Regions from separate parts of the Pseudomonas sp. ZY71 genome, predicted to be linked through region 1. Evidence: riboswitches for the same ligand, from Rfam matches in the RefSeq annotation. Region 1 holds a riboswitch; each other region holds the start of a gene.
The links. Region 1 has a riboswitch for cobalamin ahead of cobO (cob(I)yrinic acid a,c-diamide adenosyltransferase). Riboswitches for the same ligand answer to the same signal wherever they lie in the genome.

Region 1 (4,208 bases):
CCCAAAATCTAATGTGTAGGAGTGAGCCTGCTCGCGATGACGGTGTCACATTCAACATCAATGTTGAATGATCGACCGCTATCGCGAGCAGGCTCACTCCTACAGTTGTTTGTGCATGGCTAAAATTATTTGCTGGCTGAGACTCGCCACACCTTGTTGCCAACATCATCCGCCACCAGCAAGCCCCCCTGCTGATCGATCACCACGCCCACCGGCCGACCGAGTGCATTCTCGTCCTTGTCGAGGAACCCGGTCAGCACATCCACCGGTTTGCCGCTCGGCTTGCCACCGGTGAACGGTACGAAAATCACTTTGTAGCCACTGTGCGGTTTGCGGTTCCATGAACCGTGCTGGCCGATAAAGGCACCTTCCTTGAACTGCGCCGGCAGGTTGTTGCCCTCGGCGAACGTCAGGCCCAAAGACGCAGTGTGCGGCCCGACTGCATAATCCGGGGCGATGGCTTTGGCCACCAGATCCGGGTTTTGCGGCGTAACGCGGACATCGACATGCTGGCCGTAGTAACTGAACGGCCAGCCATAGAAGCCACCGTCCTTCACGGAAGTGATGTAGTCCGGCACCAGATCACTGCCGATCTCGTCGCGTTCGTTGACCGCTGTCCACAGCGCGCCACTTTTCGGCTCCCAGGCCAGGCCATTGGGGTTGCGGATGCCCGAGGCGAAGATGCGGTGATTGCCGGTCGCCCGATCGACTTCCCAGATCGCCGCGCGGCCTTCTTCCTTATCCAGACCATTTTCGCCGACGTTGCTGTTCGAGCCGACCGTGACGTACAGCTTGCTGCCGTCCTTGCTGGCGATGACGTTTTTCGTCCAGTGGTGATTCAGCGTACCGCCGGGCAAATCGACAACCTTGATTGGCTGTGACTTGATCTCGGTCGCGCCGGGTTCGTAGTTGAAGCGCAGCAGGCGATCGGTATCGGCGACGTACAGGTCATTGCCAACCAGCGTCATACCGAACGGCGAGTTGAGGTTCTGCAGGAATACCGTGCGGGTTTCTGCGACACCATCATGATCGGCGTCACGCAGCAAGGTGATGCGGTTCGGACTCGGCACGCCCGCGCCAGCCTTGCCCATGACCTTTTTCATCACCCAGCCACGAATGCCGCTGCTGTCATCCGGTTTTGGCGGGGCGTTGGTTTCCGCCACCAGCACATCGCCGTTGGGCAGCACATAGAGCCAGCGCGGATGATCGAGGCCTTCCGCGAATGCAGCGACTTGCGTGCCAGTCGCTGCCGTCGGTTTAGCGCCCTCCGGCCAGCCGATCGCCGGGGCAATGTTCACCGTCGGAATCAGGGTCTTGTTTGGTTCAGGCAATTTCGGTGACGGGCCGGTGCCGTCGGAGACTTGCAGGCTGGAGGTCTCACCGCAGGCGGCGAGCCCTCCGGCGAAGGCGATGACAAAAACGAGCTGGGGCTTGCGCATTGCTGAATCTTCCCTATGAATGCATTCCTAATCATAGAGGAGGGCGCAAGCCCGATGGTTCAACTGCTCAGCCGCGGGCTTCCTTGAACAGCACGGCGATGCCCGGGTGATAATTGCCGGCTTCGCTGCGCAACTTGCGGTAGGCGTAAGGGAAATACCAGGCGACCGCGCAGGTGTGTTCCTTTTGCAGGTCGTCGACCATGTCCTGCAGCTCTTCAGGGCTGGCGCTGTGCTGGGCTTTTTGCGGCGCGACAAACAGGCAGCCGAGCTTGAGATCGCTGGCGTAGCTGATGCGCTTGGCGTCGTTAGTGATATCCAGCAGGGCCTGGGTCAGATTCAGGTTGGTAACCTTTGGCCAGCGCTGAGTGGCCTGGATAAAGGCGCGGTCTTCGGCGCCGGCGAGAAACAGATCGGCGCGGGCATTGCGCTCGCCTTCTTCGTTCTGTTTGCGCGTGACAGTGTCGTTCAAAGTGACCAGCTCAGCCATCCAGGCCGCCGCCGAGAGCAATCCGAGATTGGCTTTCTCGTCATGCCAGTAAGGGGTGTCGCTGTCGCCGCGCACGGCGTTGTAGCGGTCGATACAGTCAAACCAGCGTTCAAGCACCGGGCGCAGGAATTCCAGGCGCGGGTTGCTGATGATCATGCCTTGCATCGTCATCATCCTTTATTGTTGTAGTGGGCTTTTCGAGAAAAGCATGGCTCTTTGATATCATTTGTATCAGTGTGGCACAAGATTGGCGGCAGATAAGTGATCGGCGGCAGTTATTCGCCCGATGGCCGCCTCTTTAATTGACGCTCCACCCCCAACCCTCTAACCTTCGCGGCTTGTTTCAGGTGCTCTGTGACCTGCGTCGACAGAGTGAAACAGGGAAGCCGGTGAGGGTTGTCTTCAAGCGAAGAACCACCACGATCCCGGCGCTGCCCCCGCAACGGTAAATGAGTGAAAACTGCGCCTTGAGCCACTGCCTCGAAAGAAGCGGGAAGGCGCGCAGTCAGGCCAACGCCGCTCATGAGCCCGGAGACCGGCCTGATCCATCCAGCGGCATCACGGTGGGCGATGCCAGGCTTTTTGCCGTCTATTCTTGTGCCTGCCCGCCGTTATCCAGCCTCAACGGAGAGCTCCCCCATGACTGATTCCCCCGAGCGCGACGAACGCCATCTGGCGCGTATGCAGCGCAAAAAAGCCGTGATCGACGAACGCATCGCCAACTCGCCTGACGAGTGCGGTCTGGTGCTGGTGCTGACCGGCAATGGCAAAGGCAAAAGCAGCTCGGCCTTCGGCATGCTTGCGCGCGCCATGGGCCACGGCATGCAGTGCGGCGTGGTGCAGTTCATCAAGGGCCGCAACAGCACCGGCGAAGAGTTGTTTTTCCGCCGCTTCCCCGAGCAAGTGCGCTTTCACGTGATGGGCGAAGGATTCACTTGGGAAACCCAGGACCGCCAGCGTGACATCGCCGCTGCCGAAGCCGCGTGGGCGGTGTCCCGTGAGTTGCTGCGTGATCCGTCGATCGGTCTGGTGGTGCTCGACGAACTGAACATCGCCCTCAAGCACGGTTACCTCGATCTCGATCAGGTGCTCAGCGATTTGCAGGCGCGTCCGCCGATGCAGCACGTGATCGTCACCGGTCGCGCGGCCAAGCCGGAAATGATCGAAATGGGCGACACGGTCACCGAAATGGGCATGCTCAAACACGCCTTCCAGGCCGGCATCAAAGCGCAGAAAGGCGTCGAACTTTGAATCAACCACGTCACTGCCCGGCGGTCCTCATCGCCGCGCCGGCCTCCGGTCAGGGCAAGACCACCGTCACCGCCGCGCTCGCCCGTTTGCATCGCAATCAGGGGCGCAAAGTACGCGTGTTCAAATGCGGCCCGGACTTCCTTGATCCGATGATTCTTGAGCGCGCCAGCGGTGCGCCGGTCTATCAATTGGACATGTGGATGGTCGGCGAGCAGGAAAGTCGTCGTCTGTTGTGGGAAGCCGCCGCCGAGGCCGATCTGATTCTGATCGAAGGCGTGATGGGTCTGTTCGACGGCACGCCTTCCAGCGCTGATCTGGCGCGGCATTTCGGTGTGCCTGTGCTTGGCGTGATCGATGGGACGGCGATGGCGCAGACCTTTGGTGCGTTGGCGCTGGGCTTGGCGAAGTACCAGCCGGATCTGCCGTTTGCCGGCGTGCTGGCCAATCGTGTCGGTACTTTGCGACATGCGCAATTGCTCGAAGGCAGTCTCACGGAAGGTCTGCGCTGGTACGGCGCGTTGTCCCGCGAAACGGGTATCGAACTGCCGAGTCGCCATCTCGGCCTGGTCCAGGCCAGCGAACTGAATGACCTCGATGTGCGTCTCGACGCGGCTGCCGACGCTCTCGCCAGTAGCTGTGAGGTAGCGCTGCCGCCGGCGGTTGAGTTCGCCGCGCCTGACGTCATCGCTGTAGAGCCGCTGCTGAAGAATGTGCGAATCGCGGTCGCCCGTGATGAAGCGTTTGCTTTCACCTATGGCGCGAGTCTCGATCTGTTGCGGGCGATGGGCGCCGAGTTGAGTTTCTTCTCGCCGATCCGCGATACGCAATTGCCGGAGGCGGATAGCTTGTATCTGCCCGGTGGTTATCCGGAGTTGCATCACGTTGCGCTGGCGCAGAACACCGCGATGGTTGAAGCGATTCGCGCGCATCATGCAGCGGGTAAACCGTTGCTCGCTGAATGTGGCGGGATGCTGTATTTGCTGGATTCTTTGACTGACGTTGAAGGCACTCGCGCTGAGTTGGTTGGGCTG
Region 2 (4,208 bases), 860 kb from region 1:
GCTCACCACCCGACAGGCTGCGCCACAGGCGCGTGCGCAGGTGCATCGCGTCAACGTCAGTCAACGCCTGCTCGACGATGGCGTCGTCCACCTGCGACCACGGTTGCAGCGCCGACAGCCATGGCGTGCGACCCAGCGCCACGGCATCGAACACGCGAATGCCGTCGTCGGTGTCGGCTTGTTGTTCAACGACCGCGAGTTTTTGCGCAATGCTGCGCCGGGCCATTTTGCCCAAGCGCTGACCTTCGAGCAGCACCTCGCCAGCGCTCGGTTCGCGCAACCCGGCCAGCAGTTTGAGCAGGGTGGATTTGCCGGATCCATTCGGCCCGACGATGCCGAGGGTTTCGCCGCGCTGAACTTCAAGGCTGACACCGCTGAGCAACTCGGCGCCGCGCACTCTGAAGCTCAGACCAGAACAGCTCAAAACACTGCTCATCGCGCCGATCTCCGACCCACCAGAATCAGGGCAAACACCGGCGCCCCGACCAATGCAGTAATCACCCCGACCGGAATCACCTGGCCCTTGATCAACGTGCGTGACAACACATCGGCAGCAATCAGAAACACCGCACCACCCAAGGCACTGGCCGGCAGCAGTCGTGCATGACCCGTGCCAAGCAACAGCCGCGCTGCATGGGGAATCACCAGCCCGACAAAACCGATCGAACCGACAATCGACACCATCACCGCCGTCACCAACGCCGCGCAGCCAATCAGCAGAATCTGTACGCGTCGCACCGGAATACCGAGGGATGCCGCCGAGTCCGCACCAAAGGTAAACGCATCCAGCGCGCGCCGATGCCACAGACACACGACCAACCCGAACACGGCCACCGGCACCGCCAGCCACACCGACGGCCAACGCACGCCACCAAGATTGCCCAGCAGCCAGAACATGATCCCGCGTGCCTGCTCGGAGCTTGCCGAGCGGGTAATCAGAAACGCCGTCAGCGCATTGAACAGCTGAGAACCGGCGATCCCGGCAAGAATGATCTGCCCGGTGCCGCTGGCCGAACCGCTGACCCGCGCCAGCAGAATCACCAGCACGAACGCCGTGACCGCGCCGGCGAAGGCACCGACTGACAGCGAAATCATCCCTGCGCCAACACCGAGCAGCGCCACCATCACGGCTCCGGTCGAGGCGCCGGCAGAAATCCCCAGCAGATACGGATCGGCCAACGGGTTGCGCAACAGCGACTGCAAAATCACCCCGCACGTTGCCAACCCGGCACCGCACGCCGCTGCGACCAGTGCGCGGGTCAAACGGTAATTCCAGACGATGCCTTCATCGATTGGGTCGAGCGCGTACCCGGCGCCCCACAATTTGTTCGCCAGCACTTGCATGACCACGCCCGGCTCAATCGAGGTCTCACCAATGGCCACGCCTGCAACCACTGCAATCAACAGCGTCGCCAGGGCCAGCAACGTACGGATCAGGCTGGCACTCATTGCGACAGGTCATAGCCGTTGATGGCCGTAGCCAGTTGCTCGATGCCGTCGAACATGCGCAGGCTCGCCTGCATGGCCATGGCGTCAAGAATGATGATGCGGTTGTGTTTCACCGCGTCCATGTTGCGCGTCACCGGATCGCTGCGCAGGAAGGCGAGTTTCTTTTCATAGTCGTCGGCGGGGAAACGTCGACGATCCATGCGCGCGATGACGAGGAAGGTCGGATTGGCTTTGGCGATGGTTTCCCAGCCGACCGTTGGCCACTCTTCATCGGACTCCACCACGTTGCGCACGCCGAGGGTGTTGAGCATGAAATCAGGAATGCCTTTGTGTCCGGCCACGAACGGCTCGATGTCCATTTGTGCGCTGGAGAACCAGACCAGCGCGCTGGCATCCTTCAGCCGTTTGCCCTGGGCGGTGGCAATCGATTTGGCGAGGCTGGCCTTGAGTTCGTCGTTGAGCTGCTGGCCACGCTCCTGCACATCAAAGATCTGCGCCAGTTGGCTCACGCTTTTGTAAATCGTCTCGATGCGAAACGGTGCCAGTCGCGTACCGTCGGCGCCGACCAAGTTGTCCTTGGCTTCGCAATCGGAGGGCAGCAGGTAGGTCGGAATCTTCAGCTCATGAAATTGCTCGCGGGTGCCGACCGCGCCTTGCGGGCCGACCATCCATTCCAGCTCCACGGCGACCAGTTCCGGGCGCTTGCCGATCACCGATTCGAAACTCGGCTCGTTGTCAGCCAGACGCTCGATCTTGTCGTTCTGCGCCTTGTACTTGTCCAGCACGTTGTTGAACCACAGCGACGTGCCGACGACTTTGTCGCCCAGGCCCATGGCGTAGAGCATTTCCGTGCCGGCCTGGCCGATGGTCACGGTGCGCGTCGGGGCGTGCTGGAAGGTCAGGCTGCTGCCGCAGTTTTCGACGGTCAGTGGATAGACAGTCGGCGCCGCCTGGGCCATGGCGCCAAGGGTCAGGCCGGTGATGAGGGTGGCGATGCGGGGCAGCAGCATGGGGCAGTCTCCGAGGGAACCGTACGGGGAGCGGGAGAGTACGGTCTGGAAACACACCATCGAACGCGGTCAGGAAAACAGCGCAAGGCCGGGCAGCCAACGAAGACGCGCACGGCACGATGTCCTTCCCGGACACCCCGCCGGTTAGTAATCACTGTGCCGGCAGGTCTCCTGACTGATGCGTCATCGCCTTGGCTCCGGCCTTCCCGGGGTTCACCCAGTGGCAGTCGTGGAGCAGGCTCGGCACCTACAGTTGCGGGGGCAGTTCCGATCAATGCTGTGCAAGCACCTCGGATTCCCTATTAGTCCCCTTCGGGAACCGACGGCGGCATGGTAGTCGATCGAGCCGCTGAAGGGGAGACGAATCTGCCGTGGCGAGGATCAGTGCTGGCTCATCAAACCGTGCAACACGCCCAGACGCAGGCCCGGTTCGGAGGGCAGCATTTGTGCAATGCCGAACACTTTGAATGCCGCGAGCATCAACACCAGACCGCCGGGCAGAATGCTCTGGCGGTGTGGTTGCAGACCGGCCAGCTTGAGCTGTTGCACGTTGTTCACTTTCAGCAAAAGCAGCGACAGGCGCAGCAGCCCGCCATAGGTGATGCCGGCCTGACCGAAGTCGTTGAGGCGATTGGCCTTGAGCACTTTGGCCAGCATGCGCGCAGTGCCGGACGAACCGATGGTTTGCTGCCAGCCCTGAGCACGGTAGCGCCGGGCAACCTTTTCAAACTGCAGGATGGCGAAGCGTTCGGCCTCCTGTAGCGCGCCGGCAGACACGTCACCGCCACGAAAGAACCGCGTGCTCAAGGTGCCGCTGCCGATGGCGATGCTTTCGGTGAGCAATGGTTGTGAGCCTTGGCCGAGGATCAGCTCGGTGGAGCCGCCGCCGATGTCGACCACCAGCCGCATGTCTGCGGCGCTCGGCAAGGCGTGGGTCACGCCGGCGTAGACCAGCCGCGCCTCTTCATGGCCGCAAATGACGTCGATGGGAAAGCCCAGATGCCGCTCGGCGCTGGCCAGAAACAGTTGCGCGTTGTCCGCTTCACGCACCGCGCTGGTGGCCACCGCACGAACCCGGCCGGCTTCGAAACCGCGCAGTTTCTTGCCGAACCGCGCCAATGCCTGCCAGCCGCGATCCAGTGCCAACGCATCCAGCGCGCCACCGTCAAAACCTTCAGCGAGGCGCACCGGTTCACGCAGGGTTTTCACTTCCTGAATCTGCAAGCCTTTGCGGCTGCGCACCGACTGGCCGATCATCAGGCGAAAGGCATTCGAACCCAGGTCGATGGCGGCAAACAGCGAGGCGTCGTCTTTCATGGGAGTCCTTGCAGAGCGTCCGTCGGGAGGCGCGAGACGGTTTGCGAGGATTCTGCCGTAATCTTGATGACATCCTGATGACGGGGCAGGGGCGGTTCAATGAATTTGCGGCTGTCATGACACTGTCATTATCCGGCGTCTATGCTGAGGCCAATACATCGCGTGTTCTTAAAGTTTTTGCTGCCAGTTTTGGCAGCTTTTTTTTGCCCGCGATTTGGCAATGCCGCGAACTGATCGTTCCCACGCTCCGCGTGGTAATGCCTCTAGGGACGCTCCGCGTCCAGTGACGCGGAGCGTCACGGGCTGCATTCCCACGCGGAGCGTGGGAACGATCAGGGGTAAGGGGGATGCGTCAGCAGGCTTGCGGGGTTTCGCCGCGGGCCAGGCGTGCGTTGATGTCGTCGATGACCTCAGGCAGTTCGGCGATGGTGT
Region 3 (4,208 bases), 1.0 Mb from region 1:
AAAACATCGATGAACGCCGTGTTCGCCGCTTGCAAATGCGAGCGGTAAAACAGCACCGCCGCGACCGGTTGCTCAGGCAGCCATTCGGCTTGCCAGTCACTCAGTGCGGCGCTGGTTTTTTGTGGATGGTAAATCGCCGTGCGCGGCAGGGTTTGCGGTTCTTTCCAAACGTAATCACGGGCGAGCCAACGGTTGGCCAGGCAGCGGAAGAAATCCAGCGCATTGCCCAGGCCGCCCTGACGCAAGAACTGCCAGAGCCGGTCGCGATCTTCGGCATTAACGGTGCTCAGGTCGCTGAGTTCCGGATCGGGCCGGTCATCGCCCGGCACCAGAATCACCTGCACACCGCGCTCGGACAACTCGATCAGACGCTCGACGCCGTAACGCCAATAGGCAATGCCGCCATGCAGCGAAATCAGGATCACCTTGGCATGACGCAGCACTTCGTCGACGTACAGATCGACCGAAGCGTGATTCTGCACCTGCATCGGATTGGCCAGACGCAGGCTCGGATAATCCTCGGGCAACTGCTGCGCAGCTTCGGCGAGTAGCGCCAGACTGGAGTCGCCGCTGCACAGGATCACCAGCTCAGCGGGGGTCTGTCCAAGGTCGGCAATGTTGTCATCCGAGACGAATCCGCCGGGCTGAGTCCTGAGCAGGTGCATGGTTTAAACGCTGAGCGCAGCGCGCAGTTGCGCTTCGAGTTGGGCGGCGTCGAGTTGCTGACCGATCAGCACCAGACGGGTAACGCGCGCTTCATCGGCGCCCCACTGACGGTCGAAATGCTTGTCGAAACGCGTACCCACGCCCTGGATCAACAGGCGCATTGGCTTGTTTGGAATGGCGGCAAAACCTTTGACACGGAGGATGCCGTGCTTGACCACCAGTTGCGTCAGGGCATCGAGCAGCAGGCTTTCGTCGGCTTGCGGCAGTTCGATGGAGATCGAATCGAAGGCGTCGTGATCGTGGTCATCGTGGTCGTCATCGCCTTCACCGTGGTGGTGATCATGGTGGCTGTGGCGGCTGTCGATGTGTTCTTCGGAACCGGCGCCGAGGCCGATCAGCACGTCCAGCGGCAGACGGCCGTTGCTGGCTTCGATGATTTTCACCGCCGGTGGCAGCTCTTCGGCGACTTCAGCACGAACGCGAGCGAGATCTTCCGGGCTGGTCTGGTCGGCCTTGTTGAGGATGACGAGGTCGGCGCTGGCCAGTTGGTCGGCGAACAGTTCGTGCAGCGGCGATTCGTGATCGAGGTTCGGGTCGAGTTTACGCTGGGCATCGACCTGATCCGGGAACGCGGCAAAGGTGCCAGCGGCCACGGCCGGGCTGTCGACCACGGTGATCACCGCGTCAACGGTGCAGGCGCTGCGGATTTCCGGCCACTGGAAGGCTTGCACCAGCGGTTTCGGCAGGGCCAGGCCCGAGGTTTCGATAAGGATGTGGTCGAGATCGCCGCGACGCGCGACCAGTTCGCGCATCACCGGGAAGAATTCTTCCTGAACGGTGCAGCACAGGCAGCCGTTGGCCAGTTCGTAAACGCGGCCGGTGGCTTCTTCTTCGGTGCAACCGATGGTGCATTGTTTGAGGATTTCACCGTCGATGCCCAACTCGCCGAACTCGTTGACGATCACCGCGATGCGACGGCCCTGCGCGTTGTCGAGCATGTGCCGCAGCAGTGTGGTCTTGCCCGAGCCGAGGAAGCCGGTGACGATGGTGACGGGGAGTTTGGCCAGTGTTTTCATCGGTATGCCCTTTGGCAAGCGGCGGGCATACGGGACGAGAACCGGCAACGCGCGTGCGCGCCGGAAGCATTCGCCACCGGATCACCCCGCCCGGTTGTAGTGAGAATCTGTGACGAGGCAGGTCTCCTGGCTGACGGTGTTCAGGTATGAGCCTGGCGTTGGCTGCGCCTTCCCGCGGGCTCATGGGTTGAGCTGGCAGTGGCGTGGCAGCGAACTTCACCGTTCACAGTTGCGGGGGCAGCCGCGGCATTGACCGCGTTCCCTTCTTAGCTTCGGCAACGGCCGAAGAACCTCGAAAGCGCAAGGCTACGCATCGGGTGGTTATGGGTCAATGGGGTTGGGGTTTGGTTATGGGGGCATATCCGTTGCTGCGGGTGCCGCCGCTGGCGGTTTCGCTCTTACAGCGACTCACTTTTCCAGACGCCGAAAAGTAAGCAAAAGGCTTTGCCCCGGCGTACGGCACTTCGCTGAGGCTCAGTGTTCCCTCGCTACGGTGTCCATCCGGGGGCATCGCCTACGGTTTGCTTCGCTGCACCTCCTCTCGATGAATGCGGCTTCGCCGCACGGCGCTACGCGCCTAACCCCCGGATGAACACCTACGCTCGGCCTGCCGAAGGGGCAAAAAAGCCAGATCAAAAGCCAGATCAAGAGCCCCTCACCCTAGCCCTCTCCCAGAGGGAGAGGGGACTGACCGGGGCGTTTGGAAGAGGTACGCCGACCTGCGATACCGCGTTGAACTCAGGCTCAAAAAAGCAAAAAAATCGCCCCCTATCCATGAGGTTAGAGGGACTGATCGGGGTGTTTGGGAGAGCTACGCCGACGTGCAATACCGAGTCGAACTCAGATTTTGAAAAGCCCACAAATCGGCTCCCTCTCCCTCGGGAGAGGGCTGGGGTGAGGGGCGAATCCACCACAAATCCAAAGTCGACCGCATGCTCTTCCACCACTCAACAGGATGAGCGTTAGCTCGGCTGCAGCTCTTGATCTGTAAGGCGACGTCGGAAGGCTGAGTGGAGGGATTGATCCGGGCGTGGGAGCGCAGCGACCGTTTGGCGAAGCCAAACACAGCGAGAGGAGGTGCAGCGCAGCAAACCGTAGGCGCTGCGCCCGGATCGATCCCGCAGCGAAGGAACCCCGAGCCCCAGCGAGCGGGCCGCACGTAGGAGCAAGCCTTTTTGGTTACTTTTTCGGCGTCTGGAAAAAGTGACCCGCCGTAAGGGCCATCCCTTTCAAGGTCTTTTCGTTTTGGCAGCCTTGATAACTCTGTCCGTTGAAACATGAGCATGGACCGCTGTGCCTTGAACCCATGTCTTGGGTTTAGGCACCTTGGGACCGCGGGGGCTTTTCGCAACTTGTTTGGGCTGGATGTTTCTGGCCAACTCCAACAGGCGTTGGGCCAGTTGCTCCAGAGGGACAACGGGAAGATATTCTGAGGGCAGTGCAATCTGCATTCCCTCATAACCACTCCTGACCTGAACCGCCAAGTGATAGATGGAAGCTTCCCATCCTTCAGGTTGAGTCTCCCGGTGAGCTTGCTCGACACTTCGTTTGAGGATGGCCAGGACGTTGTAGGCCAATACCGCAGTAGCGAACCCGAGCAAGGCAGCCTTCGGGCTGCCAAGGGTTTCGATTTCACTTTCCAGAATCGCTTCCAGTCGCTGGAACATACCTTCAATGCTCCAGCGGCGGCGATAGAGCTCTGCGATCCGCTGTGCACTGACGCTCTGGGGTAGGTTGCTCCAGAACATCAAGCTGCTGTCTCCCGAGTCCGTTGGAGAATGAAGCGTCAGCTCGACACGCCGACATTGGTAACCGCCTCTGACCTGGATGATCTGCTCACGCACAGTGCCTGTTTCCACAGGCACCGGCTCTTGCCACTCACCTTCTTGAATCAAGCGTGGATGCTTGGCTTGCTGGCGAATGACAAAGGACGTCTGGGCCTGCTCACAAGCTTCCATGACCGGGAGCGTGCAATAGAGTCGATCAGCCAACCACACTTGGCCCGGCTCGGCATCAGCCAACAGCGGCAGCACGCAAACACGCTCGCTTGCGTAGGCATCCTCACACGCCTGAAGGTCGATGACCTGATCGAGGTCGGGGTCGTAGGCCACCACCGAAAAACCGGGACGAGCGGCGCCGCGCTCGTGACGTAAAGCTCCCAGACGTTTCTCAGTGGATGCCAAGTGATTACCGTCCACTACCCGAACCTGCCAACCCGGCAGCATCGTCGTGCAACCCAGCTCTTTTATGGTTGGAGTCAGGCGTTGAGCGCAGCCCGTAACCAGGGCGCGCAACAGCGCCGGCTCGGTACGACTGATCTTGTCGTAGAGAGCCGCCAAACTGACAGGAAGATCTTCCAGTTGCCGCGCGGCGGCGTGCAGGGATGGCTTCAGGCCCAATGAAACAAGGGACATCAGCTTGATGATGGTCGAGAACAGCAGCTCACGAGAATACTGCCGTTGCCGA
Region 4 (4,208 bases), 1.9 Mb from region 1:
CGCACCGCCAACGCCCCACAGGCGATTTTCCGATTCATAACCCACGCGCGAACGGGCGAAGAAGCTCGGGATGTCATTGATGGTCGCCCCCGTGCGGGATTCGGTGAGGTTGCGGGTCATGTCCGCTTGCAGACTCCACTGATCGTTGAGCGCCAGTTTGGCGTCGGCCTCGAAACCGCGCATCTGGATCGTGCCTTCACCGTTGACCCACTGAATGTCATCGAGGGTGATCAGGTCGTCGATCTTGCGTTTGAACAGGGTCACGCTGGCGCTGAATTCGCGATCGAGCAAGAAGCCTTTGTAGTCGACACCGAGTTCAGCGTTGCGGCTTTTTTCCGGTTTGAGATTGCGATTACCGATCTCGTCGCCCGGCTCGTTGACGAACAGTTGCTCGGCGTTCGGCAGTTTGTAAGCGCTGCCGTATTGGCCGCGCACCGACCAATTGTCATTGAGGTCATACAGCGAAGTGAGCATGCCGACCGTGGCACTGTCGCCGCCGCTCATGGCTTCGTGGCGCACACCGATGCTCGGATGCCAGTCGGGCAGGGCGTCGATCTGCGGTCGCAGTTGCGTGTAGAACGCATGGGCTTCGGCCTTGTCGTTGTCGATGATCAACACATCGTCCTGGCCCTTGAACCATTGGTTGTCGCTGCCGAACACCAGCACATGGCCGCCGCGCAGTTCAGCCTTGCCTTCGGCCTGCACGCCCCAATCGGTGAAGCCCCAATAGTCGTTGTGATTGATGACTTGGGTGCCGCCCCCGGCGATATTGTTGACGCGCGTGTAGCGGGTGTCCCAGTCGTTGATATGACTTTTGATGAAGTAGCTCAGGCGCTCGTTGACGGTCTGCTCGAAGGTCGCCGTGGCGATCTGCTGCACGCGGTCGTTGGTGGTGTTGTGGTTGTCGACCGGGCGGGCGAAGTCGAGATTGGCGTCGGCGTATTGGTAGAACAGTTCCAGCCGCGCATCATCGCCAAACGACTGAATCGCCTTGCCACCGAAGGTGGTGACTTCGTAGGCGCGGTTCTTCTCGCTGACGTTTTTCATGTCGCGGTTGCGATAGGGCTGGTAACCGTCGGAGACGTTGTGGCTGACATACGCCAGCAGACCGAGATCGCCAAAACCGTTCGTGAAGATGTTCTCGACCCGAGCGTCTTCGGTGGTGCCGCCGAAACTGTCGACGCCCAGATTCACTTCGCCAGAGGTTTTGCGCGATTGCGGGCTGCGGGTGACGATGTTGATCACACCCGACACGGCTTGAGTGCCGAACAACAGGCTCTGGCCACCCTTGAGCACTTCAATGCGCTCGATGGCATTGGCCGGCAGGGTGTCCAGATAGAGGCCGCCGTACAGGCGATTGTTCAGGCGTACGCCGTCAAGCAGGATCAACGTGTCGTCGTTGCGCCCGCCCAGCAGTGAATAAGTGCCGTAGTCGAACGGACCGTTTTTCGGTGCGACGTACAGACCGGGAATGAACATCTGCATGACGCGGCTGACATCGGCGCTGGGGCCGGCACGTTCGATCTGTTCGCGGCTGACGATCTCGACCTTGCTGCCGAACTTCGCCATCTCGGCGACGGTGGTGGATTCCACAGACGGTGCAGAAACGATTTGTTGATGGAGTTCCAGCGGCGCGTCGTCGGCCAGTAGCAGCGGGCTGAACAGGCAGCCAAGGAACAGGGTTGGAGCAGGAGTGTTGAAAGGTCGAATCATTGTCTTCTCGAAAAGGATCTTCGCAGAAGAGCATGCAGGAGAAGGCATCGCGCACAGCCAATACCGGCCCATGCCCGCCCACCGCAGGATTTTGCCAAACAAAATTTCAGGCCGGTCTCCGGGCTCGCGCGTATCGAGGCTTTCACCTTCCCATGGCCGTCTGGCCACAGTGGTGTATCGAAAGCATCACGCGCATACCGTTGCGGGGGCAGCACCGGACTTGTTCGAAAAGAACGTACCGGTTTCCCGTTTCACCCCATGCACGGCGGCATGGGACACCTGAAACTGGGCGGCATCTGAACATTCGAATGACCGTTCGTCAACTTTCGGGACCCGGGTTATGGGTATGCAAATGGCCAAAGTTGCCTATTGCCAAGCACCCGTCGCGCGCCAGACAATAAGAGTCATTATCACTCGCGAATTATTCCAGCCTCATGTCCGCCGACGAATTATCCCTGCGCAGCGCCGTCAATGACTTGTATTGCGACCATCACGGGTGGTTGAAAGGCTGGTTGCGCAAGCGTCTGAGCAACTCTTTCGATGCGGCCGATCTGGCGCAGGACACCTTCGTTCGGGTCATCAAGGCCCGCAGCGCTCTGGAGATTCGCGAGCCGCGTCCTTACCTGTCGATGATCGCCAAAGGCTTGCTCGTTGACCTGTTCCGCCGCCGTTCGCTGGAGCAATCCTGGCTGGAAGCGCTGGCGGCCATGCCACAAGAGCAACAGCCTTCGCTGGAAGAGCAGGCGATCCTGCTGCAGGCGCTGGTGGAAATCGACCGTCTGCTGCAAGGGCTGGGGCCGAAGGTCAAGCAGACCTTCATCCTGTCGCAGTTCGATGGCCTGACCTACCCGCAGATTGCCGAGCGCTTGAACATCAGCGTGCGCAGCGTCAACAACTACATGGCCAAGGCCATGGAGCATTGCTGTCTGATGCAGATTCAGATGCAACTGGCATGAGCCTGTCGCCCGCCGAACTGCAAGCGATCAGCGCCGCTGCCCGCTGGTACGCGCGTCTGCATTCCGGCATCGCCACCGAGGCCGACCGCGCTGCGTGGAACGACTGGTTGCGCGCCGATCCTGCCCATCAGCAAGCCTGGCAGCAGATGGCGGCGGTCGGCGAACAGATGGCCAGCGTGCCGGGCGCATTGGCGGCACCGGCGTTGCGCGGGGTCGAGCGATCCCGGCGGCAGGTATTGCGCAGCGTGGTGCTGCTGGCGTCGGCCGGGTCGCTGGGCTGGCTGGGCTGGCGCAGTGAGCCGTCGCAAAACCTGCTGGCCGATTTCCGTACCGGCGTGGGCGAGCGGCGCGAGTTTCGTCTGGCCGATGGCAGTGCCTTGCTGCTCAACACCGACACCTCGGTCAATCTGCGTTTCGACGGTCGCCAGCGGACCCTGGAATTACTGTGGGGCGAGATTCTGCTGAGCACCGCGGCCGATTCGTCGCAGCGTCCGTTCAAAGTATTGACCCGGCATGGCCAAGTGTTGGCGTTGGGCACGCGGTTTATCGTCCGCTCACAGGACAGCGGTGGCGAGGTGTCGGTTGTCGAGAAGGCGGTCGAAGTCAGCTCGGCCGGCGGTGGCTCCACCGTGCGTTTGGAAGCCGGACAATCAGTGGCTTTCAACAGTCGTGCGGTAGGCGCGATTCGCCGCAACGATGCGTCGGTCGGTGCCTGGCAGCAAGGCAGCATCATCGCGCTCAACCGTCCTCTGGCCGAGTTGCTGGCGGATATTTCGCGTTACCGCCATGGCGTGCTGCGGTGTGATGCGCGGATCGCCCAACTGAAGGTTTCCGGCGCATTCCCGATCGACAACACCGACCTCGCACTGGCGGCGCTGGAGAGTGGATTCTCCTTGCGCATCACGCGCTACAGCCGTTATTGGGTCAACGTGTCGCCGCCTGCCCAGTGATGGGCACCGTGAACCGGAAATGTTTTTTACAGCGTTTGCACTTTTCACGCACACCGTTCGGCTCATCCCTCAATGAGTTTTTATTCAGCGTTTCTGGGGGAGGGTAAGCATGTCTCGGGTGTACAAGTCTGGTCGTCTGGCGACCGCGGTGAAGGTCGGACTACTGGCGGCAACGACGGCCGGCGTCTGGTCGACGACCACGTTGGCCGCGCCGTTTTCGGCGCAACAGAGTTCGGTTAAATCCTTCGACATTGCCGCTGGCAGCCTGACCGAAGTACTCAGCCATTTCGCCAGTGCGGCGGGGGCAGCGATTTCGTTTGATGCGCAACAAACCGATGGCCTGAAATCCCCTGGCCTCAGAGGCGCATTCGGCACCAGCGAAGGCTTTGCGCGGATTCTTGGCGGCAGCGGCCTGCAAGCCGAACCGCAGGCCAATGGCACCTATGTGCTGCGGCCGGCACCGGTAGTCGGTTCGGCGCTGGAACTGGGGGCCACCAACATCAACGGCCAGTTGCTCGGCGCGACCACGGAAAACAGCGGCTCGTACACTACTGGCGCGGTGACCATCGGCAAAGGCGAGCACTCGCTG

Region 2: it holds a riboswitch for cobalamin, as region 1 does, so the genes downstream of both, VY732_RS12295 (ABC transporter substrate-binding protein) here and cobO (cob(I)yrinic acid a,c-diamide adenosyltransferase) in region 1, are expected to answer to the same signal.
Region 3: it holds a riboswitch for cobalamin, as region 1 does, so the genes downstream of both, cobW (cobalamin biosynthesis protein CobW) here and cobO (cob(I)yrinic acid a,c-diamide adenosyltransferase) in region 1, are expected to answer to the same signal.
Region 4: it holds a riboswitch for cobalamin, as region 1 does, so the genes downstream of both, VY732_RS17065 (TonB-dependent receptor plug domain-containing protein) here and cobO (cob(I)yrinic acid a,c-diamide adenosyltransferase) in region 1, are expected to answer to the same signal.

What each region holds. Positions count from the first base shown of each region.
Region 1 covers NZ_CP144274.1:1,895,466-1,899,673, forward strand. The annotation lists gene VY732_RS08450 (PQQ-dependent sugar dehydrogenase) at 126-1,439, opposite strand; gene VY732_RS08455 (hypothetical protein) at 1,507-2,091, opposite strand; cobalamin riboswitch at 2,255-2,484, shown strand; gene cobO (cob(I)yrinic acid a,c-diamide adenosyltransferase) at 2,566-3,177, shown strand; gene VY732_RS08465 (cobyrinate a,c-diamide synthase) at 3,174-4,208, shown strand, end outside.
Region 2 covers NZ_CP144274.1:2,758,242-2,762,449, forward strand. The annotation lists partial or broken gene VY732_RS12285 (ABC transporter ATP-binding protein) at 1-340, opposite strand, end outside; gene VY732_RS12290 (FecCD family ABC transporter permease) at 433-1,437, opposite strand; gene VY732_RS12295 (ABC transporter substrate-binding protein) at 1,446-2,459, opposite strand; cobalamin riboswitch at 2,604-2,798, opposite strand; gene VY732_RS12300 (Ppx/GppA family phosphatase) at 2,841-3,776, opposite strand; gene phnX (phosphonoacetaldehyde hydrolase) at 4,129-4,208, opposite strand, start outside.
Region 3 covers NZ_CP144274.1:2,942,594-2,946,801, reverse strand. The annotation lists gene cobN (cobaltochelatase subunit CobN) at 1-665, opposite strand, end outside; gene cobW (cobalamin biosynthesis protein CobW) at 669-1,742, opposite strand; cobalamin riboswitch at 1,842-2,052, opposite strand; gene VY732_RS13085 (IS4 family transposase) at 2,972-4,208, opposite strand, start outside.
Region 4 covers NZ_CP144274.1:3,839,282-3,843,489, reverse strand. The annotation lists gene VY732_RS17065 (TonB-dependent receptor plug domain-containing protein) at 1-1,713, opposite strand, end outside; cobalamin riboswitch at 1,806-2,011, opposite strand; gene VY732_RS17060 (sigma-70 family RNA polymerase sigma factor) at 2,148-2,669, shown strand; gene VY732_RS17055 (FecR domain-containing protein) at 2,666-3,619, shown strand; gene VY732_RS17050 (TonB-dependent siderophore receptor) at 3,729-4,208, shown strand, end outside.